Linked DNA regions of Methanococcus maripaludis. The protein of the gene in region 2 binds, or shares a complex with, the protein of the main gene of each other region. Links are inferred from orthologs where the notes say so. Each region holds a gene or a part of one and is shown on either strand. Other genes may lie near its edges. The genes, in order: MMJJ_RS05545 and rnhB.

The links.
Region 1: the proteins of rnhB (region 2) and MMJJ_RS05545 are in contact, whole or in part, in a crystal structure (PDB 3P83), measured with the Archaeoglobus fulgidus proteins. The link is inferred for Methanococcus maripaludis from one-to-one orthologs. Residues at the interface, in WP_010878125.1 of Archaeoglobus fulgidus: Ala74, Ile178, Ala179, Ile183, Arg190, Ser195, Asn196, Leu197, Arg198, Gln199, Lys200, Thr201, Leu202, Asp203, Phe205; in WP_010877842.1 of Archaeoglobus fulgidus: Val39, Ala42, Asn43, Val44, Ala45, Met46, Leu125, Asp168, Ser194, Asn218, Tyr219, Pro220, Ile237, Leu238, Ala239, Pro240, Arg241, Ile242, Glu243, Ser244.

What each region holds. Positions count from the first base shown.
Region 1 is NZ_CP026606.1:1,025,290-1,040,481, reverse strand. The notes cover bases 924-3,766. They hold MMJJ_RS05545 (DNA polymerase sliding clamp), read right to left. Parts: upstream 2,800-3,766; coding sequence 2,047-2,799; downstream 924-2,046. Other genes in these bases: MMJJ_RS05540 (selenium metabolism-associated LysR family transcriptional regulator), read right to left, coding at 2,874-3,764; MMJJ_RS05550 (hypothetical protein), read right to left, coding at 1,426-2,013; MMJJ_RS05555 (50S ribosomal protein L44e), read right to left, coding at 1,188-1,469; MMJJ_RS05560 (30S ribosomal protein S27e), read right to left, coding at 980-1,165. Outside these bases: MMJJ_RS05570 (RNA-protein complex protein Nop10), read right to left, coding at 1-60; MMJJ_RS05565 (translation initiation factor IF-2 subunit alpha), read right to left, coding at 69-866; MMJJ_RS05535 (PLP-dependent aminotransferase family protein), read left to right, coding at 3,894-4,838; MMJJ_RS05530 (roadblock/LC7 domain-containing protein), read right to left, coding at 5,010-5,354; MMJJ_RS05525 (GTP-binding protein), read right to left, coding at 5,369-5,842; MMJJ_RS05520 (H(2)-dependent methylenetetrahydromethanopterin dehydrogenase-related protein), read right to left, coding at 5,853-6,878; MMJJ_RS05515 (class I SAM-dependent methyltransferase), read right to left, coding at 6,932-8,014; MMJJ_RS05510 (helix-turn-helix domain-containing protein), read right to left, coding at 8,019-8,336; MMJJ_RS05505 (hypothetical protein), read right to left, coding at 8,508-11,162; MMJJ_RS05500 (hypothetical protein), read left to right, coding at 11,357-13,150; MMJJ_RS05495 (MinD/ParA family ATP-binding protein), read left to right, coding at 13,162-13,950; imidazole glycerol phosphate synthase subunit HisF, read left to right, coding at 13,982-14,800.
Region 2 is NZ_CP026606.1:1,325,963-1,341,145, reverse strand. What follows is about bases 7,755-10,588. They hold rnhB (ribonuclease HII), read left to right. Parts: upstream 7,755-8,724; coding sequence 8,725-9,453; downstream 9,454-10,588. Other genes in these bases: MMJJ_RS07260 (PspC domain-containing protein), read left to right, coding at 10,419-10,588; MMJJ_RS07265 (tRNA (adenine-N1)-methyltransferase), read left to right, coding at 9,453-10,331; MMJJ_RS07275 (formate--phosphoribosylaminoimidazolecarboxamide ligase), read right to left, coding at 7,755-8,606. Also shown: MMJJ_RS07315 (50S ribosomal protein L30e), read left to right, coding at 1-254; MMJJ_RS07310 (NusA-like transcription termination signal-binding factor), read left to right, coding at 271-792; MMJJ_RS07305 (30S ribosomal protein S12), read left to right, coding at 802-1,245; MMJJ_RS07300 (30S ribosomal protein S7), read left to right, coding at 1,279-1,845; MMJJ_RS07295 (elongation factor EF-2), read left to right, coding at 1,947-4,130; tuf (translation elongation factor EF-1 subunit alpha), read left to right, coding at 4,214-5,500; rpsJ (30S ribosomal protein S10), read left to right, coding at 5,549-5,857; MMJJ_RS07280 (phosphomannomutase/phosphoglucomutase), read left to right, coding at 6,144-7,457; more of MMJJ_RS07275, read right to left, coding at 7,521-7,754; more of MMJJ_RS07260, read left to right, coding at 10,589-10,661; MMJJ_RS07255 (transglutaminase-like domain-containing protein), read left to right, coding at 10,695-11,753; MMJJ_RS09365 (hypothetical protein), read left to right, coding at 11,958-12,149; MMJJ_RS07250 (thymidylate synthase), read right to left, coding at 12,170-12,802; MMJJ_RS07245 (amidohydrolase family protein), read left to right, coding at 12,876-13,994; MMJJ_RS07240 (MBL fold metallo-hydrolase), read left to right, coding at 14,055-15,183. UniProt on the Methanocaldococcus jannaschii protein: Endonuclease that specifically degrades the RNA of RNA-DNA hybrids.

The DNA.
Region 1 (15,192 bases), 290 kb from region 2 along the record:
TTCACTACAAAAATCTTTCAATGTGTATTTTCCACATTTAGGGCATTTTTTCATTTTCATAGTATCAATTACTCTTCAACCCTTACAAAGCTTCCAGTTCCGCCAGCGTGTTTTTTTATAAAGTCGATTGCTTCTTCAGATACTCTTCTAAGCACGTCTTCTCCGCTTTTATAGTCTGGTGAAAGTACTTCTACCCTATATTTTGGAGCTCCGATGTAAGTGATATTTACTTCCACGTCCTCGTAAGGATTTGCTTTTAAAGCTTTTTTCAAACCGTTTTTAATGATTTTTACACCAGTTGGCTCGGTCGTTGTAAGTGTAACTATTCCTGACACTTTAACGCTTGAAAGTTCTATGTTTTCACTTGCAATTTCGTAAATTACGTCTGCCCATTCTTGTGGAAGTGGTGTTTCGAGTTCATCTAAAACTTCTTTTCCTTCAATTACAATCGATTCGAACGCATCGTATAATTCACCGAATTCGTCAATTAAAGGATATCCTGCAGCTTCCCATCCTTCTTCGATTGTTTTTCCAAGTTTTTCTGAAGCAAACTGGAGTAATTTTTCAGCTCTTTGGAATCTCTTCCATTCCTGAACCTTAACTTTTTTCTGCTGATCAGTTGCCCTTTTTAATGAAAGATCTATCTGGTTTTTATGAGGAGTTACTCTCATTACCTTTGCAACTACTCTCTGACCCTTTTTGATATGGTCTCTTATATTTTTAATCCATCCAGAAGAAACTTCAGAAATGTGAACCATTCCTTCCTTCCCAGGATACTCTAAAAGTTCGATAAATGCCCCAAAAGATTTAACGTCGATAACATTTCCGATTATAATGTCCCCTTCTTCAGGAAAATCGTTTCTCATGATTCCACCTTGATTATCTTATAATAAGCATATGGAGTGTTTATACTCACTAGTATTTAAACAATTATAAAATTGAACTAATTTTAAAGACGTTTAAAAAAGAATAAAAAGAGTTATTGTAATACTTCTAAGATTTTTGCTTTGATTGCACCTTTTGATGCCTTTGGTTCAGCAATGATTTTACCGCATGCTGCACATTTAACTTCTGTTGAAGGGCATCCAAAGATAACTTGTTCATTGTTGCAGTCAGTGCACTGAACTTTTAAAAATCTGCTTTTAGGTTTTGAGATTAATTGCATGTTTTCTCACCGTTTTTCTTAATTATTCTGTTAATTCAAACATTCTTGCTCTGAAGCCGCCGTTGCTTCTTGTGTGCATTTTTCCGCATTCGGAACATTTGTATCTTAAATCCAATTTTTTAATTGGTTTAGCTCCTCCAGGTAAAGGTCTTGGGTACCCTCCGTATCCTGCAGTAACTCGTCTAAACTGTCTTTGACCCCATTTCAATTCGCTAGCTTTTCTTTTTTTAGCTCGTTCTACTGTGTGTGCGGTGTGCTTTTTACAGTATGGGCAATATCTGTTTATCTTTTTTTTCATCTTCATGAATGTTCACCCGTTTGATAATATTGTGTTTCTCTAAAATCTTTGAAAATTTCCTATCCAAAGAGATAACGTCATTTTTGTGTAAAACATACTGTAAATTCCCATCTGTAAAGCAGGGGAACTTAGTGATGACTCTTACAATATCAATATCACTTTCAGTATTTATATGTTTTGGTATTTGACACTTATCGGTTTTTTCTTCCGGTTTATCTAAATTAGCTGAAAATTTGGCTTTTTTTTTATCGGATTCATCTATTTTTGAAATGTAATCTTCATTTCCAGATCCACAGCACGTTTCTTCGATAAAAGCTACGACCCGTTTTTCATCGGGCGTGAACTTATTTGGGCTTTCTTTTAAACAGTTTACCTTATAAATTCTAAAACTTAAAAGATTATTTAAGTAGTATTTTACCCTTTCAAATTTAATTTTATCATCGATTGTCTCGAGATAGTTTCGGGCATCTTTGTAAAAATTTTCCGGAAGATCATTTAGTCCTTCTTTAAAAAATTCGTTGAAAAATGCATCCCTTATTTTCTTATACATGTTTTTCACGTTATTATTCTAAAAAAAATAAATTTAGGATTCAATTCTTGGTGCAAGTAAGAATACAAGTTTTGAACCGCTTACTTCGTACTCGATTTTTACAGGCATATCAGAACCAAGATATATTTTTAAAAGATCTTCTGCAGCGGTTGATTTTGTTAAATCTTTTAAATAAGCTAAATTGAAAGTACTTCTTGAAGCTTCACCCATGTTAAAGTCTGCAAGAGCGTTGTCGTCATCGTCAATGCTGTTGTCAAATACGGTTTCACTCTGGTTTAAATCGCCTTTTGAATAAATTACAAATTTATTTTCATCGATTTTCAAGGTTATGTGGTCATTTACAAGTTCTGCATCTTTTAATGCTTCAACAAATGCACCCGCTTTGATTGAAACGCTGTTTGGATATTCGATGTCCGGAACTTTTAAATTACTTGATGAAACATCGTATAACGCGATTGAAAACTTCCTTGTAACGTTGCTTTTAAAAGTAATATTTAATTTATTTTTTTCTACATCAAGATCCAGGATTAATTTTTCGTCGCCCCTTCCTCTTGCAATGATTTTTTTAAGTGCTTCTAAATCAATTCCGATATCTTGAATATCGCCTTCATATTCTTCAAAAACGTCTTTTGGCATTTCCATGCTCACTAACGCCACGTGCGACGGGTCCATTGCGCTTGCCTTGATCCCGTTTTCGTCCACTTCAAAACAAATTTCATCTACTAAATTGCTGGTTGCATTTATAACTTTTTTAAAATCTCTTGTATTACATGTAGCCCTGAACATTCACTCACCAGTGATTTTTAATTCATATGAATTATTATACAAAAAATATATATGGTTTTTTAAGTGATTCAAAATTATTTTCCTGACACAAAGTCCCAGAATGATTTTATTGCACTTGGGTTTCTTGGTTTTTTACCCTTTACAAGATACATGTATCGAGTAAGATCTAAATCCTCAATAGGCACTATTTTTAGCTGTCCTGCATCTGCCGCTTTTTTTGCAGGGATTTCTGAAATAATTGATATACCGTATCCTTCTGAAACTGCAGTAATTATCGAAGAATTGCTTCCAAGGCTCATTATCGTGTGTAAATCCATCATTGAATAGCCTTTATCTTGAAGTGCGTCTACAAATATCTCTCTTGTACCGGATCCAACTTCTCTATCGATGTAATCTTCTTTTAATATATCTGAAAGTTTTGCGACTCCTTTTTTCGCAAGTTCATGTTCTGGAGGAACTACGAGTACGAGCCTATCTTTTCCGATTACTTCGCTTTCGTATGATCCATCATAAATATTTCCAACTGCAATTATGTCAACTGCCCTGTCTTCTAAAAGCTTGAAACATTTTTCAGAATCCGTAATTTGAATCTGAAAAGACACATCTCGATAAACTTTAGTATAGTCTTTAATTATACTTGGTAGTAGATGTTCTCCAGGGGTAGTACTTGCAGCAATCCGAATTAAGCCTTCAGGATGTTCGTGCAGAATTCTCATCTGCTGTTTTGCATTAGATATATTTTCAAGCAACTTTTCTGCATTTTCATAGAGGATGTTTCCTTCAGTAGTTAAATCAACTCCTTCAGGAGTCCTCAAAAAAAGCTGTGCATCAAAGAATTTCTCTAAAACAGATATATGGTTGCTTACAGTTCCTTGGGTGACTCCCAATTTTTTCGCAGCTTTAGAAAAGCTTTTAGTCTTTGCCGCAAATAAAAATGTTTGAAAATAACTGATTTTTGGGTCCATGGTATCACTATTATTATACGTTTATTCTTATAAGTAGATACTATTAGAAAAACTAATATATATACAATGTCATTATTCTTTTAAAAATTAAATTAAGGAAATTAAAAGAAAAAATATTCTGGTGAACAGATGATTATCCCGCACAGAAAACCCTGCATCGAATCACAAATTAAAACTTCTGGAAATCTCGATGAATTAAAAATGATAATAAATGATCGTTTATATTCAGAAAAAGAAATCCAAATACTCCCCTCAGGAAATTCTGCAATTCATATTGCATCAGAAATCGTGTCAAAATTAAATCCAAATTCAAAAACATTAATTCCCGACATGGGCGGATGGAAAGGTTTTGAAACATATTCTAAATTATCAGGATTAACTGTTGAAACACTAAAAACGGATCTTGGAGTAGTTAACTTAGAAATTCTAGATGAAAAAATTAAAGAATGTGGTGCAAAATCTCTCTTCTTAACGTCACTTGCAGGATACCTTGCAGAACAGCCATTAAAAGAAATTGCAAAAGTATGCAGTGAAAACGATTGTTTGTTTATAGAAGATGTTTCTGGAAAAATTGGTGGAGATTGTGGGTATGGAGATATAATTGTTTGTTCAACAGGGTCACCAAAAATTATAAATTGCGAATACGGCGGATTTTTAGGATTTTCTAAAAAAATTAATGAAAATTTAAAAGATAAACATCTAAAAGAAGATGTTAAAAACCTTTTAAAAACCTACAAAATGCCCGATATTTACGGGAAAATGATAGAAGAAACACTGATTTCAAAAAAGTCTTACGAATTATGTATAAAATTTTCAAATATTGTCAAAGAAAACATGGAAAATGCATATTTTAAGGATTCGAACGGAGTTTCAGTATTTTTAAGTTACGAAAATCCAAAAGAAATCGCTAAAAATATCGATAAATCTGTTAAATTGAACAATGGAAAATCGATCCTCACAATGTGTCCATTATATGAGAGAATCTTACGAAAAGGCGTTGTTTTGGAGATAAAAAAAATGGACATTCACAAAATAAGCGAAAACGAAATCTATGAAATATTAAATTTCTTTTAAAAAAATAAAAAAAGTGTGTATGAATACAGTCGTGAGATGTCGAGTTTACCCCCACCACTGCCGAAAACATTTAAAATCCATATCCCCGTATCTATTATGGGTACCTAAATATTTAAATGTTATTAATTATTTCAAATAGTAAGGTCCTAAACAATTAAACTGTTTAATACCTTAAAATGCAGTTTTAATTTTTTCTGTTGCTTTTTTCATTGATATTCTGATTAAACCAAGATTAACTTTTGAATCAGACAGTACAACTAAAATTCCTTCTCCTGCATCAGTCATTAAAGTTTTACCAAATTCTGCTTCAACCATCATCTGTTCGAGTGGCCCTTGAGCGATTTCTGATGCAGTTCTTTCCGCAGAACCAAATGCTGCAGAAGCCATTGCACCGATAAGTTCGCTATCGAGGTTTGAAGGAATTTGTGATGCGATAACAAGACCATCTTTTCCTACAACCATTGAACCTTTTATTCCCTCAGTTTTACTCAAATCTGCAAGAATTCTATCAATCATAACTATTACCCCACTTAGATTATTTTCAATTGATCCATTATTTCTGATAAACCTTCTTTTCGGTAGATCGATCCTGTAACAATATTTGAACTTTCTATAAAACCGTTCAAATTATTTATTATTTCAACTGCATTTGATTCGTTGCAAATGTCCATTTTATTTATAAATACTGAAAACGGGATGTTCTTAGTAGATAACAGATTAATAATATCATTATCCACTTTCCTTAAACCAACGGTGGCATCAAGAACTAAAAGAGCATAATCTGCCCCCTCAACCGCAATTTCCCTCATGAAACCAAATCTTTCCTGACCAGGAGTTCCAAAGAAATGGAATTTTTTATCATCCATTTCAATTCTACCATAGTCTATCGCCACAGTTGTACCATTGTGTTCCACTTTACCCACATTTTTAATTAAATTTTCCATTAACGTGGTTTTACCCACATCTTCTGAACCCATTACCACTATTTTAAGTTCTTTTACCATTATTATCCCATTATTGGAAGAGTTTTTTAGTACTTCTTTTAATAGCTCCGTTAGCAGCTGCACCGCCGATTAATGTTTCAAGCTCTTTTACTAAAGACTGTGCTGCAACAAGAGTCGTTGGTTTTATTTCAGCAACTGTTGAAGCTTTTTCTAATTCCCCGTCTAAATGAGTCAATATTTCAAGTGCTGCATCTAAATCTTTTTGTTGATCGAGTAAATGCATTGATGATGCGGTTTTGCTGAGCAATTCTGGATTTAATGCTTTTACAAGACCATCTACACCGGAAGATTCAACAAGTGATGCCATTGTCTGCAGTGTCATTAAAATCTGCTGTTCCACCATTTTCTTTGGAGCTTTGATTACTTTTGTTCCAACGGAATAATAATCCAATACTCCTGCAAGGGTAACTGCAGTTAAAAGAGAACCCATATCCGATACTGTTGCAGATACGTCTGCTGGAACGAGGTACGGGGTTTTTTCAATGCTTTCAGTGAGTTTAACACATTTTTCAATCTGTTCATCTGAAGCGTATTCTGTTCCATTTGTTGCTTTTGAACTGATAACATAATGTCCGTGCTGAGGAGTTCCAGGAACTGCTGCAGGGTGCATTGATGTAATACCGATATCTTTTCTTTTAGTTCTTAATTCAACTTCCAACATTGTGTATAAAATAACCGGAGAAACAGTACACGTATTTGCAATGATTGCGTTTTGTGGAAGGTGTGGTAAAATAGTTTTAGCAATTTCTACAGTTTTTTTACCAAATGGTGTAAAAAATATTGCAATTTCCGCTTCTTTTGCAGCTTCTGCGTCATCGGTTACTACCTTAACTCCAGCTTCTTCGACGACTTTCCACTGTTCGTCAGTTAAGTTTGATTTGTTAACTTCCGCTAAAATAACATCGTGGCCAGCTTTGGCAAATTCAATAGCCATCCTGCTTCCACCGTATGGAGGAACACCACCATAGGTTCCAGGTAAATTTAACTGGTTAACGTACAGATTTTGGTTTCCTGCACCATATACCGTAACCTTCATTTAACCACCTTTTTTTAAAAAAATAAACGAAAAATAATAAGGCAGTTTAATTATTAAATCCTTTCGACTACGATACAGTTATCTCCAAGTAATTCATATTTGTAATCAATTCCAATTAACTCGAGTTCTTTTAAAATTTCTGTTTTGGAGACGTAATTTTTAAAGTATTTATTTAGGTGATTGTAAAATTCAAAGAGTTCTGCATTAGTATTTATATTTTCAGTAAAAAATTCCTCCATTATCACGAGTTTACCTCCTTTTCGTAAGGAGCCCGTCATTTTTTTGAGGAATAATTTCAAAGAATCTGCGTAACTTAGTGTGTGGATGCATAACACGTAATCGTGCTTGTTTTTTGCAATTGTTTCAGAAAAATCCAGTGCTTTCAATTTTGCACATTCGATTCCACTTCTCTTCAATCGCCCTTTTGCAACCCTTATGAGTTTTTTTGAAATATCTACACCAACATATTCGCCATTTGGGGCCACCTTGGATGCAAAATAAAGAGGGGAACGTGAACCGCAACCAACTTCAAGAATAGTGTCTCCATTTTTTATATCCAAGTATTCAGAAATCACTTCCCTGCAAATCTTCATGTATTTTGTATTTAACATCATATCCCAGATATCTGCATCTTTTTTAAAGTTTAAGAGAATTTCTGGGTGATCATAGCCAATAAATGCATACTGGACCAGACCTGACATGAAATCGTACTTTGAAACGTGATCTGAAATAATTTTATCATATTCCGGGTGTATCGAGGAATAAATAAAATCAGAATTTAATTCCAATCGTTCTTCTTCGTTTAAGTTGAGTAAATTTAAACTAACAGCGGTTTTTATGTATTTTTCCACGAATTCTTCATTTGGATATCCTAAAATTGTTATTAATTCTGAAATCGTCGGCCTGAAATCTTCAACAGCTTTGAATATTCCAAATTTAAGACCCTGTCTAAAAAATATTCCCATTAATTCATTATTTATATATTCTACAGTGTAATTTAAAGAATTTATTTTATTATTTAGACTACTTGCGTTAGCTTTGCTAAAGTTTGAACCATATTTTAAAATATTATTCTCAGAAAGCATATTTGACCTCACCCCGGATTTATTGCCCGAACCATCTATATTAAAAGCCATGATTTCACCAGTTATCGGCAGAATCGTAGTCTTTAAGATATTCTACTACGGTCTTCCCATAAGTTGTCATTTGATATATCTTCATGCCTTCTTTCCCGTCGCAGTTGACTAATCCAAGTTCAATCAATGATGAACTACCATTATATCGATTTCCCATCCCTTTCAAACATCCTAAAACGTTGCTAGGGTCAGATTTTACTCTACGAGAAAGTTCTGAAAGGTAAGTTCCGTGAGGGTGTATATCATATAAGAAATAAACAATTTTTTTTCTTAGTTTGCTCTTGTTCAGAGACCTAATTATCGTTGGATTTATAAATATCATGTCTTCTGATCCCAAAAAAGACACCTCGAAAGTTAAAAATTAATTAAAATTACATAACGTTTACCAATATTATTCGCCATATGGGGATTATAGGAACAATACCCTAATTGATAACGTTGATTATATTAATACTATTAGCCAATATAATCTTTATACCCAGTATTAATTTTTTTAATATACAAAGTTTCTTATAATGGGAATATTAGACGCGATGGAACTTACCGTATCCAAAATATTTCCAATAATGCCCCTATTTTCTTCTTCAGTAGCGGATTGATTTTCTAAATCTGAATTTTCCCCAGTATTTTCTACCTCGGTTTTTGGTTCCACGTAAGTTTCAGGTTCACTATTTTCTTCTTGTGTAATAATTTCTTGATTATTGGCTATGGTTAAATATTTTTTAAGTATCATTGAATGATATGTTCCAGATTCCATTGCAAAATCGGGAATTTCAACTTCAAAGACTATATCGTAGGTTTCCCCATCAACATCACCCAGCTTAATTTTAAGAGGTTTTGATTCTGTAGAATGAATTATGTCCTTATATATTGGACTTTTATATATAATTTTATTATCGTTTGAAATAGTAATTCTGTAAAAATACGTTAGATTAACAGGATAGATACTTGAAAGGCCTGAAGAAATAACCACATTTAAGTTATTTTCAGTGTATACCATATCATCTATTTTTATTGGCGCTACAACTTCGGTAACTTTGTTAGTACTCGTTGGTATTGAACTTAATAGATCTATACTTGAATACCTTCCAACAGGTGTTAAAGGATTTATATCCTTTGAAACTGTTCCAGAACCTTCCGTATAAAATATATCTACATCTTCAAAGTCATTTAATGGAACTGCATGAAAGAGAGTATATCCAATAAATCCTTCTTCAAAGAATATATCAAAATCTGCAGTTTTTAAGTTACCGCTTGTACTTTTTGCTTTTACCAAAACATTCTTTTTATCAGAAGTTGCTTTTAAATTTCCATTTGAATCGTAAACTTCGACCCACATTTTGTAAGTTATATCATCTGAAACCATACTTTCGAATGAAACCGCGCATGAATTATTAAAACCTGCAAGAGGATAGTTTAAGAATAAACCGCCGTTTTCATTTATTGTCGCAATTTTTGGAAGAATTGTGTTGTTATACCATACTTTTCTTATATCCAAGATATTGTACGCATCAAAATGAACCATTGTACTGTATCCTGCAATATCATCATCTTCGTCAACTGCAGCTCCATTTGTGTCAACAACTACTTCGATCAATCCATTTACTTCCCGGTTGAATTTTAAATCTATTGAATACGTATTTTTTTCTTTTGGTGAAAGTTTGAAAGTTATTGGTTCCGTTGTTTCAAAAACTCCGCTTTCATAACTATTATCTTCGTCGTAGTGATCCCCAACATAAAGTTTTCCAGTTAAAGTCCGGTTATAATTATTTTTCAAAGTTACATTCATTGTATAGTTTTTTCCAACAAAAACGCATCCCGAATTACTTGACGCTAAAGCTGCCGAGCTGTCTACCGGGTAAGAAATATTGTAAATCTGAACTGGGGAAACAATTTCTGGATCAATATCTACATCTTCTTCAGAATTATAGAGGTAATATTTATTTGAATACACAATTATGTTAAATTCCCCGTCATCGACCAATCTTGAAATAAATGGAATATATAATGTATCTACATCATTTTCATCTATTTTGATTGTTTTTTTGGATAGGCATCCACTGGAGCTTTCAATTATTACAGTAGCAGTTTGATCATCGTCATACCTATTTTCAAGATTAACTTTTAAAAATGAGAGATATGGATCATCTTCAACATAGGCCCTTGGAAGAACGTTTTTGCTTTCAAATTTAGCATTTAAAGCGTTTTCAATAGTTTTATCGTAAATTTTTGAAGATTGGTAGTAATCATTTACCATTTCAGAATTGCTTCCATTAATATTGTTAAATAGCGAATAACTTGCCACATGAATCGGGAATTGGTATGTTTTGGCAGTTTTTTTGTAATTGTAAGAAATAATTCCAGTGTCTTTTACCATTTCAGTTTCTTCTAGATCATTTGTATAATCGTGAAGACCCATGATTTCGGTGTGAACCTGTATTTTAAATTCATCGTTATCCGCAGTTATTTCTGGAATATTAAAAGAGACTTCTTTTTCTGAGCGGTAGGACACATAAACTACTTTTAAATCATCTTTTCCATTGTAGTAGATATCTTCATTTTCAATATCTTCGTTTGTGTCGCCATCATAATCTGTAGAAACTACACTTATCCAAGTTTTAACTTCGTAGTCAGTCTGCGCTCGATAATTACTTTCAAGAGTTACAGTAAACCAGTTGCTGTTTACAACTTCAAGATTTTTGTTTGAATCGGAAACATAACTATCCTGACAGGTTACGTTTTTTACATCTATTGGACTTACCACGTTTACAGTTATTTGTTCAGAATCGACTTCTTTTCCATTTTCATCGATTAAGCTAATATCCACGTCATGTTCACCGACTTCGTCAAATTCAAGCCTGATTTCAACGATTTTTTCATAGTGGGTGTTTGGTGAAAGTGGCAGTATTGCTGATTCAAAATCGTTTTCTTCATAGCTTGCCGTTACCCTTACGTTTCTTTGGTAAGGATCATTATTTACTAATCCCACATAGATTACAGGCGTACTCGGGTCTATGTATATTTCAGAAGAGTCAGGATTGTCCCCGACACTCCATATTTTGTAAATTGAAATTCCTTCATCATCTTCTGCATAATTTACAGAAACAGTAAATAATAAAATCAGGACAAAAATTAGTTTTTTTTGCATAATACCCCTAAAAAGAATAAATTATTCGGTTTTTATTAGTAATTTGTATAGGGAGCTATTATTTTTAGATAAAATTAGTAAATGGGTTTTAAAATAATTTTTGTGTACTTGTTTATGTAGGTTCGAGTAGTGAAATTATATTAATAACGGGAAACATAATACGTAATTGTTATTAACAATACTGCGGTGATTTGATGAAGCTGAAATTTTTTGGCTTGATTATTGTGTCATTTATGTTATTGGGGGTCGTAAACGCAATACCTTACAAGTGGACTTCGACAGTACCAATTACTTATGTTGATATTTCAAACATACAAGATACAGAAAAGCTTGATTACTATTTGAATTCGGATAATATTGTGGTAATATATACCGGAAACGATTTTGCAATGACTCCAAAAACAGAGGCATTTTTAGAATACCTGGGGCTTGTTAAGTCAAAAAATATCGTTAGTAGTATTCCAGATTTTGGAAATTCTACGTTTGTAAATTCAAATTCGGAAGTTATTCCTGCAAGTTATGTTTACAGAGACGAAAATGGTGCATACCTTTACATTAATTCAAACGATGCGGCTGAAAAAGATACAACAATAGTATATGAAGCATCAATCAGTTCAAAAATCATTGATGATGGATACTACGAAATTAAACCTGGAAAATTATTTATTCCATACAATATCGACCTTGAAAATCAGGACATTGTTGATTTTATTGGAAAATATGTGGCACTTCAGGGTGAAACTTTTGCATATATCAATAAAGTTCCTTCAAATTACGATTCTGTTGTGATTAATGGAATTGTTGTACAAAATATTATTCCTGATGATAACGGGGAAAGTTCAATTTCTGTTGCAGATCGAAAAATAACCGTTGAAGTGCGGGATGAAGATACAATTAATAGAAAGCTAGCAGGTGTTAAGGCTGCTTCTGAAATTCTTGGAATTGGAACCACCTATATTACAACAGGTTCTGAAAATATTGATATAATAAAAGACAGTTCCATAACGGACGATGAAAAAGAAAGCCTTTTAAACAGCTATTGGTTTAAAAAACACTATTCTGATTATTATTCCCACATAAAATATAATAATTACGAAAATTACCCAAATACTCAAGATTTACTTGCAATGAGTTATTATCCATTAATATATATGGATAAAGCTCCCGAAACATTCCAAGATGACCCAACCGGAGGATACTATCCAGATACAATTTCATATACGGGTTCTGAAAGCCTCGGATACTGGAATGAAGGTGCAGGTTCTGAAAACAGTTATTACCACTACGATGGTGAAGACTACTGGAACGACGATGAAACAGTTACCCGCGATTACTGGTCAGTCAGTGGCGATTTTGCAAGTATGAGCGAAGAAATAGACTTTAACGATAGATACGAATACTTTGAACATTGGTACGTTAAAAATTACGCTTATGCAATGACTGGTGGTGCAAACGGCCTTTTATTATTCTCGAGTGATGACGATTTATTGGATGCGGTATTCAATAAATACAATAAGAATATTACTTGGAAATTGAACCTTGAAGGAATCGACTACGTGGTTATTCCTGATTATATCGGATACGATAAGATCGACGGAATTGCGGTTATTAAAATTCCTGGATTAAATAACAACGAAATAAATGGAATGCATTTTATTGATGAAATCTACATCGAACCACAAAATGAAGAATACGGAATTTACGTTGCAGACGTTTATGAATACAGTACTAATACACTATATGATTTGAATGACAATAATACTTGGATTTGTTCATTTGAAGAATACGCAAAATGGGCTGAAAACTATAAAACCAGCAGAATATATATTAAAAATGATACTGTATACGTAAATGCAGACGAAAACGCAAAAATAACGATTTATAAAGAAAATATAACTCGTGTAACAGGTACCTCAACCGAGTTATACGATGCAACTGGAAAGTTGATTATAGCAAAAGCACCAGATACAATTTCACTTAGTAACTAGGAAGTGGTAGTATGAGATTGGGATTTTACAACATACAAGGCGGAACTGGAAAAACGACCATTGCTGCAAATATTGGGTATTACCTGAGTGATAAAACCAAAACTGTTTACGTGGATTGCGATATTTACGCTGGTTGTGGGGCCCTGTTATTTGGATTTGAAGATAGCCCCCATACGTTAAATTCTTACCTTTCTGGAGCAAGCGCTTTAACAGATATAATACATCAGTTTGACGATCTTTCTGTGATTGTTGCAGATTCAACACCCAATTCATTCAATACAGAAATTAATCAAAAAAGAATGCTCGAATTAATCAGGGTTTTAAATGATAACTATGATATCGTGTTATTAGACCTTCCTCCAAACATTACTGAAGGAAATCTTTTATTTTCTTCTTTGAATTTAGAAGAAAAAGTAGTAAATAAGATGATTGTTGTTGCAGAAGACAGTATCCCTGGAATTGCAAATACCATGAAAACAAAAGAGCTTCTTTACGCAATAGATATCGATTGTATTGGTGTTATTGTAAACAAATTCAAAGATACTGTTGATTTCGACGAAGCACTTGATGACATTATTGCAATATTGCCATACGATAAAAAAGTGGAAAACCAGTGGATGGAAAACGTTCCTGCAGTTCAGATGAAATCAAAATTCAGTAAGGAATTAAGTTATTTAGCAGAAGATCTTGCTGAAGTCTACATCAAAAAAGACCTTGCCGCAGTTAGGGCTTTAAAAGTAGCAAAAGAATTAAAAGATATGACATCTAAAAGACAGGATGTTGAAGAAGACGAATTTTAAAAAATCAATTTATTACTTTTTTGGTGAATTTATGCTTACTAAAAGAATCATTCCCTGCCTTGATATCAAAGAAGGTAGAGTTGTTAAGGGAACAAATTTTGTAGAGTTAAGAGATGCAGGAGATCCGGTTGAGCTATCTAAAATTTACAACGAGCAGGGTGCTGACGAACTTGTATTTTTGGATATTACCGCATCTTTTGAAAAAAGAGACATTATTATTGACGTTGTAAAAAGAACTGCTGAACAAGTATTCATTCCATTAACTGTTGGTGGAGGCATAAAAACAGTTGATGACTTTAGAAAAATATTGAGAGCTGGCGCTGATAAAATTTCAATAAATACATCAGCAGTAAAAACTCCAGAATTGATAAAAGAAGCTTCTGAAATTTTTGGGACGCAGTGTGTTGTTGTTGCAATGGATGTAAAAAGAAAGTATATAACAGATTCTCAGGATGCAAATTTGAAGGATAAGAACATCTTTGAAACAAAACTTGGGTCCTGCTGGTTTGAAGTCTATATCTATGGTGGAAGAGAAGGAACGGGTATTGATGCAATAGAATGGGCTAAAAAGGTTGAATATTTAGGTGCTGGAGAAATTCTTTTAACTAGTATGGATGCAGATGGTACAAAAGATGGGTACGATTTAGTATTGACGAAAGCAATTTCTGAAAATACAAAACTTCCAATAATTGCAAGCGGAGGTTGTGGAAATGCAAACCACGTTGTCGATGCATTTACTGAAGGAAAAGCTGATGCTGCATTAATGGCAAGCATTTTACACTATAGAGAATGTACTGTTAATGACTTAAAAAAAGAAGTTGAAAAAAATAATATTCCTGTAAGATTTTAATTTTAAATTTTTTTGATAGTTTAAAATATCCTTTAATCTAAATATACAAATTAATATGCCTAAAATAAAAAGTGACTAACAGCGTCACATTGTTCCCACCAGATGGCAGTACTTAATGAATCGCAGGAGGGCTTAATTTCCGAGATCGGGATGGGATCGGATGTAACTCCTCCGCTATGACCGTTATATCAAAGTTTAAATTAAAAGTGCATCTATTGCCCCCGTATCTTTAAGTGTCCAGATGCCAATTTATCTCTTGAACTATTAGTACTAGCGGGCTGAACATCTCGGAAAACCTTGATGCGTACACCCCTAGCCTATCAAACCTGTCTTCTACAGATGTTCTCGTTCCCGAAGGAAACGGCTGTCTATTTTCAGGATGAATTTCGAGC
Region 2 (15,183 bases):
TCTTAGGTACAAAACAGGCTATTAAAAACATAAAACACGGCGAAGGCCAGTTAGTAATTGTTGCAGACAACTGCGCAAAAGACGTTAGAGAAGACATTTTTTATTACACACAACTTTCAGAAACCCCGGTTTACACACACCAGGCAACTTCAATTGAACTTGGAGCTATTTGTGGAAAACCATTCCCTGTTTCCGCATTGTTGGTTTTAGAACCTGGTAACTCGGCTATTTTAAACGTTAACAATGAAGAATAACCGCGGGTGATGGTTGATGAGAATTAAACTTAATACAGAAGATATCATGAGAATCAGTCTCTTCGAAAAGATGACTGGTGCTGACGTGATTGATAGCACTTCTGATGATGAAAAAATTGTTTTCGTTGTTAAAGAAGGTGACATTGGAGCTGCAATTGGAAAAGGCGGCGAAAATGTGAGAAATGCAACTGAAAAATTCGGTAAAAAAATAGACTTAATCGAATACTCAGAAGATGTAAAACAGTTCATTAAAAACATCTTTGCTCCAATTGAAGTAGAAGATGTATGGACTAAAAAATTTGGTGACGATTTAGTAGTTTACATAAGAGTTCATCCAAGATTTAGGAGAGCTATTATTGGAGACAAAGGAAAAAACATTGATAGAGCAGTAGACATTGCAGGAAGACTTGCAGGTGTTAAAAATATCAAAGTCGTTGCTGGTTTAAGAAAAGATAACGATAAAAAACCAAAACAGGAAGAAGTACCTGAAAAAGCAGCAGAATCATCTAAAAATGTTGAAGCTGAAGAAAACCAATAAGGTGATTTTATGGCAGGAAGTAAATCTCCAAAAGGAGAATTCGCAGGAAGAAAATTACTTTTAAAAAGAAAAGCAAGCAGATGGCACCACTACAAATACGTTAACAAAGCTCTAAGCTTAAAATTAAAAGCTGACCCATTAGAAGGAGCTCCAATGGGAAGAGGAATTGTTATTGAGAAAGTAGGTCTCGAAGCAAAACAGCCAAACTCTGCTATCAGAAAATGTGTTAGAGTTCAGTTAATCAAAAACGGTAGACAAGTTACAGCATTTGCACCTGGAAACCACGCTATCAACTTCATTGATGAACACGACGAAGTTGTTATCGAAGGTATCGGTGGTCCATCAGGACAGGCTAAAGGGGATATTCCAGGAGTTAGATACAAAGTTGTATTAGTCGGTAAAAACTCAATCAGAGAGCTTGTCAGAGGAAGACAGGAAAAAGTTAAAAGATAAATTAAGATCTAAAAAAGAAAAAAGGGTGAAAAATTGGAAATCAAATTATTTGGTAAATGGGACAGTGAAACTGTCGCAGTTAAAGACCCAAGTTTAAAATCCTACATTAGTGTAGCTCCAGTTTTAGTTCCACATACTGCAGGAAGAAACTCAAAGAAAAGTTTTGATAAATCAAAAATGAACATTGTAGAAAGATTAGCTAACAAATTAATGGCTAACCAAAACAACACCGGTAAAAAACACGAAACTTTAGCAATTGTCGAAGAAGCTTTGTCAATCATTGAAAACAGGACTAAAGAAAACCCTGTTCAAGTTTTAGTTGATGCTTTAGAAAATTCAGGACCTAGGGAAGAAACAACAAGAATCTCCTACGGGGGAATTGCATTCTTACAGTCAGTTGATGTTTCACCATCAAGACGATTGGACACAGCTTTTAGAAACATTGCACTTGGTGCTTCAGAAAGCGCACACAAAAATAAAAAAACCGTTGCTCAATGCTTAGCAGACGAACTCATCTTTGCTTCAAAAGCTGACATGCAAAAAAGCTTTGCTGTTAAGAAAAAAGAAGAAAAAGAGAGAGTTGCACAATCTGCAAGATAAATTAAATACTTTTTATATCTCTTTATACATGACCCTATGTCATAAAAGGGTAACAATAGTTCGTATATTATGAACTTCTCAAAAAATAAAAGAGTGAGATTATGGGAAGAAGAGCAAAAATGGTTGAAAAGGTCAAAACCTTAATGGAAACACATGAACAAATTAGAAACATGGGTATCTGTGCTCACATTGACCACGGTAAAACCACATTATCAGACAACTTGCTTGCAGGAGCAGGTATGATCTCCAAAGAATTAGCTGGAGACCAGCTTGCACTTGACTTCGATGAAGAAGAAGCTGCAAGAGGTATCACAATCTACGCTGCAAACGTTTCAATGGTACACGAATACAGCGGAAAAGAGTACTTAATCAACTTAATCGATACCCCTGGTCACGTTGACTTTGGTGGTGACGTTACAAGAGCAATGAGAGCAATTGATGGTGCTGTTGTTGTATGTTGTGCTGTTGAAGGTGTTATGCCACAAACGGAAACTGTTTTAAGACAGGCATTAAAAGAAAAAGTTAAACCTGTTTTATTCATTAACAAAGTTGACAGATTGATCAATGAATTGAAATTAACCCCTGAAGAATTACAGGGAAGATTCATGAAAATCATTGCAGAAGTTAACAAGTTAATCGAAAAAATGGCTCCTGAAGAATTCAAAAAAGAATGGTTATGTGATGTTGCAAATGGAAAAGTTGCTTTTGGTTCAGCATACAACAACTGGGCTATTTCAGTTCCATACATGCAAAGATCAGGAATTTCATTCAAAGATATTATTGACTACTGTGAGCAAGAAAACCAAAAAGAATTGGCTGAAAAAGCTCCACTCCACGAAGTTGTTCTTGACATGTCAATCAAACACTTACCAAATCCATTGACTGCTCAAAAATACAGAATTCCAAACATCTGGAAAGGAGACGCTGAATCAACCATCGGTAAATCAATGGTTGCTTGTGACCCTAACGGACCACTTGCAGGTGTTGTTACAAAAATTATCGTTGATAAACACGCTGGTGCAATTTCTGCATGCAGATTGTTTTCAGGAAGAATCAAACAAGGAGACGACCTCTACCTCGTTGGTTCAAAACAGAAAGCAAGAGCTCAGCAAGTTTCAATCTTCATGGGTGCTGAAAGAGTTCAGGTACCAAGCATTTCAGCAGGTAACATCTGTGCTTTAACAGGATTAAGAGAAGCTACTGCTGGTGAAACAGTATGCAGCCCTTCAGAAATCTTAGAACCAGGATTTGAATCATTAAGCCACACCTCTGAACCAGTTATCACTGTTGCAATCGAAGCTAAAAACACTAAAGATTTACCAAAATTAATTGAAATCTTAAGACAGATTGCAAGAGAAGACAACACAGTAAGAGTAGAAATCAACGAAGAAACCGGTGAACACTTAATCAGCGGTATGGGTGAGCTCCACATCGAAGTTATCACTAACACCAAAATCGGAAGAGACGGTGGAATTGAAGTAGATGTCGGTGAACCAATCGTTGTTTACAGAGAAACAATTATGGGCACATCCCCAGAAATTGAAGGAAAATCACCAAACAAACACAACAAACTCTACATGATTGCAGAACCTATGGAAGAGTCAGTTTACGCTGCATACGTTGAAGGTAAACTCCACGATGAAGATTACAAAAAGAAAACTACCGCTGATGGTGAAGCAAGGTTAGTTGAAGCAGGTCTTGAAAAAGATCAGGCGAAAAAAGTAATGTCAATTTACAATGGAAACATGATTGTAAACATGACAAGAGGTATCGTGCAACTCGATGAAGCTAGAGAATTAATTATCGAAGGTTTCAAAGAAGGTGTAAGAAACGGTCCACTCGCAGCTGAAAAAGTTCAGGGTGTAAAAATCAGATTAGTGGATGCAACATTCCACGAAGATGCAATCCACAGAGGACCTGCTCAAATTATCCCTGCTGTAAGATTCGGTGTAAGGGATGCAGTTGCCCAAGCAAAACCAGTTCTCCTCGAACCTATGCAAAGTGTTTACATCAACACCCCGCAAGACTACATGGGAGACGGTATGAAAGAGATCAACAACAGAAGAGGACAGATTCTCGACATGGAACAAGAAGGAGACATGTCAATTATCAAATCTTCAGTGCCTGTTGCTGAAATGTTCGGATTTGCTGGTGCAATTAGGGGGGCTACACAAGGTAGATGTTTGTGGAGCGTTGAGTTCTCAGGATTCGAAAGAGTTCCAAACGAGCTTCAACCTAAGATTGCTAAACAAATTAGGGACAGAAAAGGGTTAAAATCTGAATAAACAAGTACCATAAAATATATATACCCTTTTTCACTATCATATTACAAAAATCGCTAAAAATATACTCTTATGGAGGAATGATTATGGCAAAAGAAAAACCAATTCTTAACGTTGCATTTATCGGACACGTAGATGCTGGTAAATCAACAACAGTAGGAAGATTATTATTAGATGGTGGAGCTATCGACCCACAGTTAATCGTAAGATTAAGAAAAGAAGCTGAAGAAAAAGGTAAAGCAGGATTCGAATTTGCTTACGTTATGGACGGTTTAAAGGAAGAAAGAGAAAGAGGAGTTACAATTGACGTAGCTCACAAAAAATTCCCTACCGCAAAATACGAAGTTACAATCGTAGACTGCCCAGGCCACAGAGACTTCATTAAAAACATGATCACTGGTGCTTCACAAGCTGATGCAGCTGTTTTAGTTGTAAACGTTGACGATGCTAAATCAGGCATTCAACCCCAAACAAGAGAACACGTTTTCTTATCAAGAACACTTGGTATCACCCAATTAGCTGTTGCAATCAACAAAATGGACACAGTTAACTTCTCAGAAGCTGACTACAACGAAATGAAAAAGATGTTAGGCGACCAATTGTTAAAAATGGTTGGATTCAACCCTGACAACATCAACTTCATACCAGTTGCTTCACTTCTTGGTGACAACGTATTCAAAAAATCCGACAAAACACCATGGTACAACGGACCTACACTCGCAGAAGTTATCGATGGATTCCAACCACCTGAAAAACCAACAACCTTACCATTAAGATTACCTATCCAGGATGTTTACTCAATCACTGGTGTAGGTACAGTTCCAGTAGGAAGAGTTGAAACAGGTATCATCAAACCAGGAGACAAAGTTGTCTTCGAACCTGCAGGAGCAGTAGGAGAAATCAAAACTGTGGAAATGCACCACGAACAATTACCAAGTGCTGAACCTGGAGACAACATCGGTTTCAACGTAAGAGGCGTTGGTAAAAAAGACATTAAAAGAGGAGACGTTTTAGGACATACAACAAACCCTCCAACAGTTGCTGCAGACTTCACAGCACAAATCGTTGTTTTACAACACCCATCAGTTATGACAGTAGGTTACACACCTGTATTCCACGCACACACAGCACAGATTGCATGTACATTCATGGAATTACAGAAAAAATTAAACCCTGCAACTGGTGAAGTTTTAGAAGAAAACCCAGACTTCTTAAAAGCTGGTGACGCTGCAATCGTTAAATTAATGCCTACAAAACCATTAGTTATGGAAAGCGTTAAAGAAATCCCACAACTCGGTAGATTCGCAATCAGAGATATGGGTATGACCGTTGCTGCAGGTATGGCAATCCAAGTTACAGCTAAAAACAAATAATTTAGCTTAACTTTTTCTTCTTATTAAACACGGCAAAAGAGGCATATTATGCAAAAAGCAAGAATAAAATTATCAAGCACACAACACACAGAATTAGACGGTGTATGCGACCAGATTAAAGCTATCGCTGAAAAAACTGGTGTAGACATGTCAGGTCCAATTCCACTACCAACAAAAGCGTTAAAAGTTACAACAAGGAAATCAACAGATGGTGAAGGTTCCTCATCATTCGACAGATGGACAATGAGAGTTCACAAAAGAGTTATCGACATTGAAGCTGACGAAAGAACCATGAAACACATCATGAAAGTTAGAATTCCTGACACAGTTCAAATCGAAATTGAATTGAGAAACTAATTTTAATTCGTTTAAATCGCAAAAGCCAGACGTATTGCAATCTGAGAGTTGAGGATTGCAATAAAACTTCTTTTTTTCACATTATCAAATCAAAACATTTTTATAAATATATTAATATAATAAATAATACCTCATTCCAGAGTGTGTGAGGTTTAATTTTATTTTCGACCATTGTTCAGAGTAATTATGGTATAATATTTTTTATTTTTTTGAAAAGTTATTTAATCCCAATTTACATAATATAACGCATAAATTTTTTTATTCGAACATTGAACGGTGGTTTAAATTGGTATTTAAGGCATACGACATCAGGGGAATTTATGAAAAAGATTTAGATGATAATTTTGCTTATTCTTTAGGAAAACTCGTTGGAAAAAACTATGAAAGAATAATGGTTGGAAACGATATTCGAATCGGTTCCAAAAAACTCTTAAAACCATTTATTTACGGGATACTTGAAAATTCTAAAGTTTACTATGCTGGAGAAATCTCAACCCCGCTGATGTACTTTGGAACTCTTAAAAAATTTGATCTTGGAGTAATCTTAACTGCATCCCACAATCCAAAAGAGTATACTGGATTTAAAATGTGCGACATCGATGCAATTCCACTTTCACCAGTAGATGAAATAAAACCGGATTTTGAAATGTTTGAACTTTCAGAAGAACAAAAGGAAGAAATTGAAAATTTGGATTTAGAAAGTTTAAAGGTTGATATTTTAAGTAAATATTTGAATTTTTTTACCAAAAAACTTGAAAAAACAAATCGAAAAATTGCAGTAGACTTTGCAAACGGTGCAACTACCAATGCAGAAAAAAAAGTTTTAGAAAAAGTTTTAGAAAATAAAATATTTGTTAACGATTTTCCGGACGGAAATTTCCCTGCACACGAACCAGACACCCTTAAAAAAGAATGTTTGATCGATATTATAAACACGGTAAAAACTAACTTTTGCGAATTTGGCCTTATTTTTGATGGAGATGGCGACAGAATCGGAATGGTCGATGAAAAAGGAGAAATTTTAGCAGGGGACATATTAACTGCGATAATTTCAAATGAAATTTTAAACGAAGTTAAAGGAAAAATTGTATACGATTTAAGATGCAGTAAAGTGGTTCCTGAAACAATTTCAAAAAATGGGGGAACTCCTGTAAAAACAAGAGTTGGACACTACTTCATAAAAAAATTAATGCATGAAATAGATGCAGAGTTTGCAGGGGAGTTTAGCAATCACTTCTACTTCAAATCAACAGGTTACTTTGAAAGCCCGTTATTAGCATTGAATTATATCTTGAAAGCACTTGAAAGAGAAGGAAAACCACTCTCAGAAATTTCGAAAAATTACAAAAAATATTTCCACAGTGGTGAAATAAACTTTAAAGTGGCTAACCAGAAAAAATCGATCGAATCCATTGAAAAAAAATATGAAAACATCTGCAAAATCGAAAAATTAGATGGAATTTCGCTTTATTGTAATGATTTTTGGTTTAATGTTAGATCATCAAATACTGAACCACTTTTAAGGTTAAATTTAGAAGCAGATGATGAAAAAACAATGAATGAAAAATTAACAGAAATAAAAGAGATAATAAATTCTTAAATATTAAATAACTTTAAAAATTCCAAAAATACTTTTTTAAAAAAAATAAAAATTAAATTTAATTTAAGATATAACTTTGTCAATCATGTTAAGTTCAAGTGCTAATTTTATTTCTTTTGCAATTCTCTGACCCATGCTTAACGGTTCGCCAGTGTAAAGGCATGAATATGGACTTCCATTCATAAACGTGTTTGTTCCACCATCAACCCTTGCACTCATTTCAAATACAACGAGTTCTAGGTTGTCATTACATAATGACTGTAAACAGAATGGTCCAAGCATTCCCGGATTTACTTCTTCTTTTGCTTTTGCAACTAATTTATCGCCCATGTCAAATACCTGAGGTAAAAGACTTTCCCTAATTACAACAGGGAAGTTTCCGGTGATAACGTAGGAAGGGTCTATATTTAATTCAAGCTGGTCTTTTGCAGGAACTCTAACGAGCCCATCAATGCTGCTTTCATATCTTCTATCAATTCCCATTAATTCAACCTGATCTTTTAATGGTGAATAGAAATAGTGAATGCAGTAGTTTGCACCAACAACATATTCTTCGATGTGTGCTTTTGAAACATCGTCTTCTGTGAGAACACCTTTAGCTTTAAACTCGCCTATTTTTCTCCAGAACTCTTCAACACTTGAACATGGGAAGTAGCCTCTTCCGCCCCTTGCTCCAGGGAATTTAACCATTACTGGCCCATCTATTTCATCAGGTCCGCCATATTTTTTTGGAATTCTAAGACCGCTTCCGCCCAAAAGCCGTCCTTCGAGATCCCTTTCAGCTTCCCATCTTAAAATAGCTCTGTTTCCAAACATTGGAACTTTGAATGTGTCTTCCACATTATCTAATCCGCAGTAAGCAATGAATGAACCGTGAGGAACGATAATTGCATTCATATCTCTTAATTGCTGTTGAATTTCTTCTTTTGAAATATCTGAAAATTGATCAACATAGATAAATTTGTCTGCCACACCAAATCTTTTGTATGGTATAGCCCTATCTTTTGTTGTTATAACTGCTGTTGAAAAACCCTCTAATTTCGCACCTTTTAAGATGTGTAAAGACGTGTGGCTTCCTACCGTAACAATAGTCACTTCATCCTTGTTATATTTTTCAAAAATCCCCATTATTTCTTCTTTTGGAATCATATTACCACCATTGTTCTATATGGTATTTAAAATAGAGTTTTTAGACCCGAAATAACGCATAAGTATATTCGTGTTACTGTTTTTTATATGTTTCCTGTTTAGTAAATTACGTGATATAATGAGTGAGGATATTAATAATAATTTAAATAATTCGGATAATTCAAACGGATCTAACGAAAAAATAATAGTTGGACTCGATGAAGCAGGCCGTGGACCCGTACTTGGACCAATGGTAATTGCTTCGGTAAAAATTGATGAAAAAAATTTACATAAGTTAAATGATCTTGAATTAAAGGACAGTAAACAACTTTCCAAAAAAAAGCGTGAAGAACTTTATATAAAAATAAACGAAATATGCGATGTCGAAAAGATTGTAATTGATCCTGAAACAATTGACAAACAGATGGAAATTATAAACTTAAACAAAATAGAATTAAGCGCTTTTTCAAAGCTTTCAAATCATTTTATCAGGGAAAATGATAATATATCAATTTATATCGATGCCTGCAGTAGCAGTGAACAGTCATTTTCAAATCAATTTAAAGCAAAACTTATTAATAAAAACGTTGAAATCATTGCTGAACACAAAGCTGATGAAAATTACAAAATAGTGTCTGCTGCATCAATTATTGCTAAAGTAACTCGTGATAGGGTTATTGAAGAATATAAAGAAACTTTTGGAGAAATTGGAAGCGGATATCCAAGTGATCCAAAAACTAAAAAATTTTTAAAAAATTACGTGTATGAAAACAGAACTCTCCCAAAAATTGCTAGAAAGAGCTGGGCAACTTCAAAAAATCTTTTAAAGGAAATCGAAGAATCAAAAATATTTCAGTGGGTGAAATAATGGTTAACAAAGAACTAATTATAGATGATCGTGGAAAAAAATACCTTTTAAATAAAAACCTCGATAATTTCGGAAACGACCTTGGTGTTGTTGATTTAGTTGGAAAAGAAGAAGGATCAATTTTAATTACAAATAAAGGCGGAGAATTTTATTTTGTAACTCCAACTATTCATGACATTATTAAAAAAATGAAAAGAAGTGTTACAACACTCCTTCCAAAAGATATCGGATTAATCATTGCTGAATGCGGTATTGAAAATGGAGAAACCGTTGTTGAAGCAGGTACTGGTTCTGCGGCACTTACAATTTATTTAGCAAATGCTGTTGGAAAAGAAGGAAAAATAATAACTTACGAAAAAAGGCCAGAATTTGCAAAAATTGCTAGAAAAAATCTTGAAATAGTTGGAGCCGTTAGACAAAACCAAAAAATCATTGGAATTGATGACGAAGACGAAGAAGAAATTGAAATTGTAGAAAACGGGCTTTACAACGTTACGCAAAAAATCGGAGATATTACTGAAAAAATAGAAGAAGAAAATATCGATGTTTTAGTTTTGGATATGCCTGACCCTTGGAATGTTGTGGAACATGCTAAAAAATCACTCAATAAAGCAAAGGGAAGAATTGCAATATATGTACCATACGTAGAACAGGCTAAAAAAGGTGTTGAAGCTTTAAAAGAACACGGCTTTTTAGACATTAGAACTGTTGAATGTATTGTAAGAGACATTGAAATTTCAGAAAAAGGAGTAAGGCCATCAACTAGAATGATCGGACACACCGGATACATTACAACTGCGAGAGTCTGCCCTGAAAAAATAGTAGAATACGTTCCAAAAAAGCCAAAAGAGACAGCAGAACAGTCTGAAGAAAATTAAATTTTCACTTAACCATTTTTTTAAATACTACTATTTTTCATAATTATTATAACGAACACAAGTATCATCTATTTTGAGGGATAATTTATGAAAAGATTATACCGATCAGACAAAGAAAAAATGCTTTCAGGAGTATGTGGGGGACTTGCAATCTATTTCAACGTAGATCCAACGCTCATCAGGCTTTTATGGGTACTATTATTTTTCATGAACCCGTTAATGATTATTGTATATATTATTGCAGCAATAATTATCCCTATTGCACCCGAAGGGGTTTCGTACGATTTTTCTAAAGAGCCTGAAAAAATAAAAGCTGAATCTGAAGAATAAACTAATTTAAATTTTTTTATTTTTGGTGTTTTTATGAATTTAAAACTGAAAAACATAATTTATATTACAATCATTGGAATTTTAGTATTTTCTACACTATTTATCGTTCAAAATAATTTTGAAAGTTTAAATTTATCAAAAATACTTGAAAATGGTGAATTTGACGAAAAGATTCCAAAATATATCTTTGAAGATTCAATTGAAATATATTTATCCCCAAATGAACTTGAAAAGGTATCCAACGTTTCTAAATCATTAAGTGGTAATACTATTGAAGACTCCATCTGGAATATTGTACTTTGGGAAGAAGATAATATTGAATATAATCATGAAAAAGCAGAACTCCCAAGTCCTGAGGTTACATACTGGGTTGGCGGAAGAACAGAAGTTTCTGATTCATATAATAATACAATACAAAGTCCTGCAGAAACACTTAAATTAAAATCTGGAATCTGTGGAGATTATGCCCTATTAACTTCTGCATTGCTTTTAGAAATGGATTATTCCTCGATATATATCTTAACATTTGAATCAACAGGAAATCCAGGTCATGCAGCCGCGGCAGTTGATATAAATGGTGATTACTACATTATCGACCAGCAGCCCCCAATTATGGATTTATACAACTATTTAGATTATAAAAAAGATGTTGAAAATTATAATATCGATAACATTACATTTTACAAAATTAAACTTGTAAATGATTCAGTTTCTTATGATAAAGATTTTAAATCTGTTGAAAGTTACAGTGCAGTTTCAAATAAATACAGCGATATTGCAGGTTTTTCAAGGTATTTGATGACAGATTTTGAACAGAATTACGAAATAAAAAGTGACTACAATATACAATACTTAGATTCAATGGAATATCTTCCAAGAGCGTATGAAAAAGGAATTACAATTCAGTATTTCTTTGAATTTGGAGGGTACACACCAATTTTTGAAAAACAGTATGCAAAATGGGCATTTGATTACATTAAAAACGATGCGAATGAAAGTAAATATAATATTTCAGAATACAGTTCCATCTGGATTAGAAGTTCATACGATGGAGAAAAACTTAAATTAATAATAAATCTGGCTAAAAAATAATTATTTAAAACTTTAATACTTTTTTTCGGCGTTATATAATAATATCTTTTAGTTTAGGGCATTTCCATATATTGTACAATAAAAGTATTTCGATTTTTCTAGAATAGTAACAATAATATAATAATTAAAAAATACTTATTTTTGTTGTATTACAATGTTTTTAATTTTAAAAAGAGGCTTTGTAGGCACAAATAACAAAGTTTATTGAAGGTAGATACTATGGGCGTTGGAAATTCAATAAAAAATGTATGGCGCGGGATACGAGGAAAACCAAGCACGGAACTTCAAGAAATAATTGATTGTTTTAAATCCAGAGGGTCCTACAGATGCATTGAAGACTGCATGGACTTTTTAGAACTCAGTAAAAAGTTAAAACAGTTAAGCGGAAATAAATAAAAATATTTTTTTAATTCATTTTAAAACTTTTTTAAAGCATCACTATCCCGTTCAAAATAAACGTGCATGGATACTGAGTGATGCGTGTATTTTACAAGTTCAATTCCTAATTTTTCGGCAACCATTTCACCAAGAGCAATCAATCCTATTGCATTTGCGTGAAATGCCAAAAATGCATCGTTTGATCTGAAAAGTACTGTTTGGTATAATTTATTATCCCTTACTAAAAACTGTACAATCTGCAAACACGGAACATCTTTTACAGTCTGGTCAATATATGGATTCCAGGTAATTGCAACAGCCCGTCTTGAATTAATCTGTTCTTTTAATTTATTTACGATATATTCAATTTGATCGTTTTTTAATTCTTTTTTCTCATTAGGATATTCAAAAATTCTCTCGTGATAGTCGTAGACAAACGTTGCTCCTGATCCGTGTAATAACTGTTCTGTGTAAGATTTAACAGCCCTTTCACCAAGGGGATATTTTTCAGAGATTGATTTGTCAGATGGATCGTTAATTTCAATAATTGTATTCATTATCTCTTTGCATTTCTGCCCATCTTCGGTAATCATTTCAGTTCCTTCTTCCATGATTTTTGGTATAAGTGCTTCGAATGCAGATTTAACGGATTTTTTCTTCAGCGCGAGCATGATTTTCACCAACAGATAATATTTAATGTTTAAACTTCAATAAATTAAGGTAGTTAGAATAAAGGTGCGAATTATGGTTTATTTAAATTCTAATTTTTTATATGGCGACGACTTCGAACCAAAAAAAGGAACTTTGGTTATTGAAGATGAAATCATAAAAGGATTTACGAGTGAACACCATTCAAATGTTTTAAATTACAAGGGGTTGGTCATTCCTCCCCTTATTAATTCCCATACTCATATTGGAGACAATAGTATTAAAGATATTGGTATTGGCAAGTCACTTGACGAACTTGTCAAACCACCAAACGGCCTTAAACACAAGTTCTTAAATACTTGTAGCGAGAAAGAATTGGTGCAGGGGATGTCAGAAGGGCTTTATGATCTCGAAAATAATGGCATTAAAGCTTTTTGTGACTTCCGTGAAAATGGACTTAATGGAATAAATTCACTTAAATCAGCATTTGAAGATTCAAATGTATCTATTAAACCCATAATTCTTGGAAGACCCACTCAAAGAGAAGAAAACCTATTAAAAGATGAAATATCCATTATCTTGGATAATTGTGATGGTTTAGGATTAAGCGGTTCAAATGAGTATTCGGACCAAGAACTTAAGTTTATTTGTAAATTAGTAAACAAAAAAATACTTTCAATTCATGCAAATGAACATAAGGGCTCAGTCCAGTATTCAAAAGAAAAATATGGAATTTCTGAAATTGAAAGATTGATAAATCTAAACATAAAACCAGATTTTCTTATCCATGCGACACATTCAAGTTCTGACGATCTATCCCTGTTAAATGAAAATAAAATACCAGTTGTAGTATGCCCAAGAGCAAATGCCTCGTTTAACGTTGGACTTCCGGATATTCCCAAAATGTTAGAATATAATTTAAAACTTGGAATTGGAACAGATAACTTTATGGCAAATTCTCCGTCAATATTTAAAGAAATGGACTTTATCTACAAAATTTACCACGTGGATCCAAAAGAAATTCTTAAAATGGCGACAGTAAACGGTGCTGAAATACTTGGACTTCAAAATACTGGATTAATAAAAGAAGGATATATTCCGACATTTACATTTATAAAAAATGGAAATATTTTAAAAACTTCTAAAAACATTGCTGCATCAGTTGTAACCAGATTGGAAAATGGAGACGTTGATTCAAAGTTTTTAGTTTGCTAATTTAATGTTTAATTATTATTTAATTTAAAAAACTGCAATATATTAAATTTATGTGATATAATGACAATTGCTAAGTTTCACGGTGGATGCCACCAAATCGGAAAATCTTGCGTAGAGATAAACACTAAAAAATCAAAAATATTAATTGACTGCGGAATGGATCCTTCAGACAACGGTCTTCCAGATATTAACGACTCAGACGTTGATGCGGTTGTAGTTTCACACGCACACTTGGACCACTGCGGTGCAATACCTTACTTTAACTTCAAAAAAATATTCTGTAATCCTCCAACTGCTGATTTAATGTACAATGTATGGAAAGATACAGTAAGCCTTTCAAAAACATACAAAGAAGAAGATATCAAAAAATCAATGGATGTAATCAAAACTGTAAACTATAGAGAAGAAAAACAGGTTACTTCAGACATTAAGATGAAAATGTACGATGCAGGACATATTTTAGGAAGTTCTTCTCTTTATTTAGATATCGATGGAAAAAAATTATTATATACTGGAGATATCAACGAAATTGAAACAAGAACTCTTCGTGCAGCTGACACCGACTTTGATGAAATCGATACAATAATTATTGAATCTACCTACGGTTCACCATTAGATATAAAGCCTGCAAGAAAAGTTTTAGAAAAACAGCTTATTGATGAAATCTCTGAAACTATCGACAACGGCGGAAAAGTAATTATTCCAGTTTTTGCAGTTGGAAGATCCCAAGAAATCATTGTCGTAATCAATAACTACATGAAAAGCGGTGCTTTAAAAGAAGTTCCAATTTACATTAACGGATCATTGACACACACTACCGGAATGTACATGGGATATTCTGACTGGTTAAATCCAAAAATAAAAAATGCAATTGAAAACAGGATCAACCCATTTGGAAATCTAATAAAAGGTGGGGATGAAGTTTTCAGTAGAGAACCATGTATCATTATTTCAACATCTGGAATGGTTCAGGGAGGTCCAGTACTTCAATACCTTTCATTATTGAAAAATCCAAGAAATAAAATTATATTAACCGGATACCAAGCTGAAGGAACTATCGGAAGAAGCCTTGAAGAAGGAGCTACAGAAGTAAAACCCTTTAAAAGAGCAATTCCGGTAAATGGAAAAGTAGTGAAAATCGAGTTTTCTGCCCACGCTGATTACAATTCACTCCTTAGATTTATGAAAA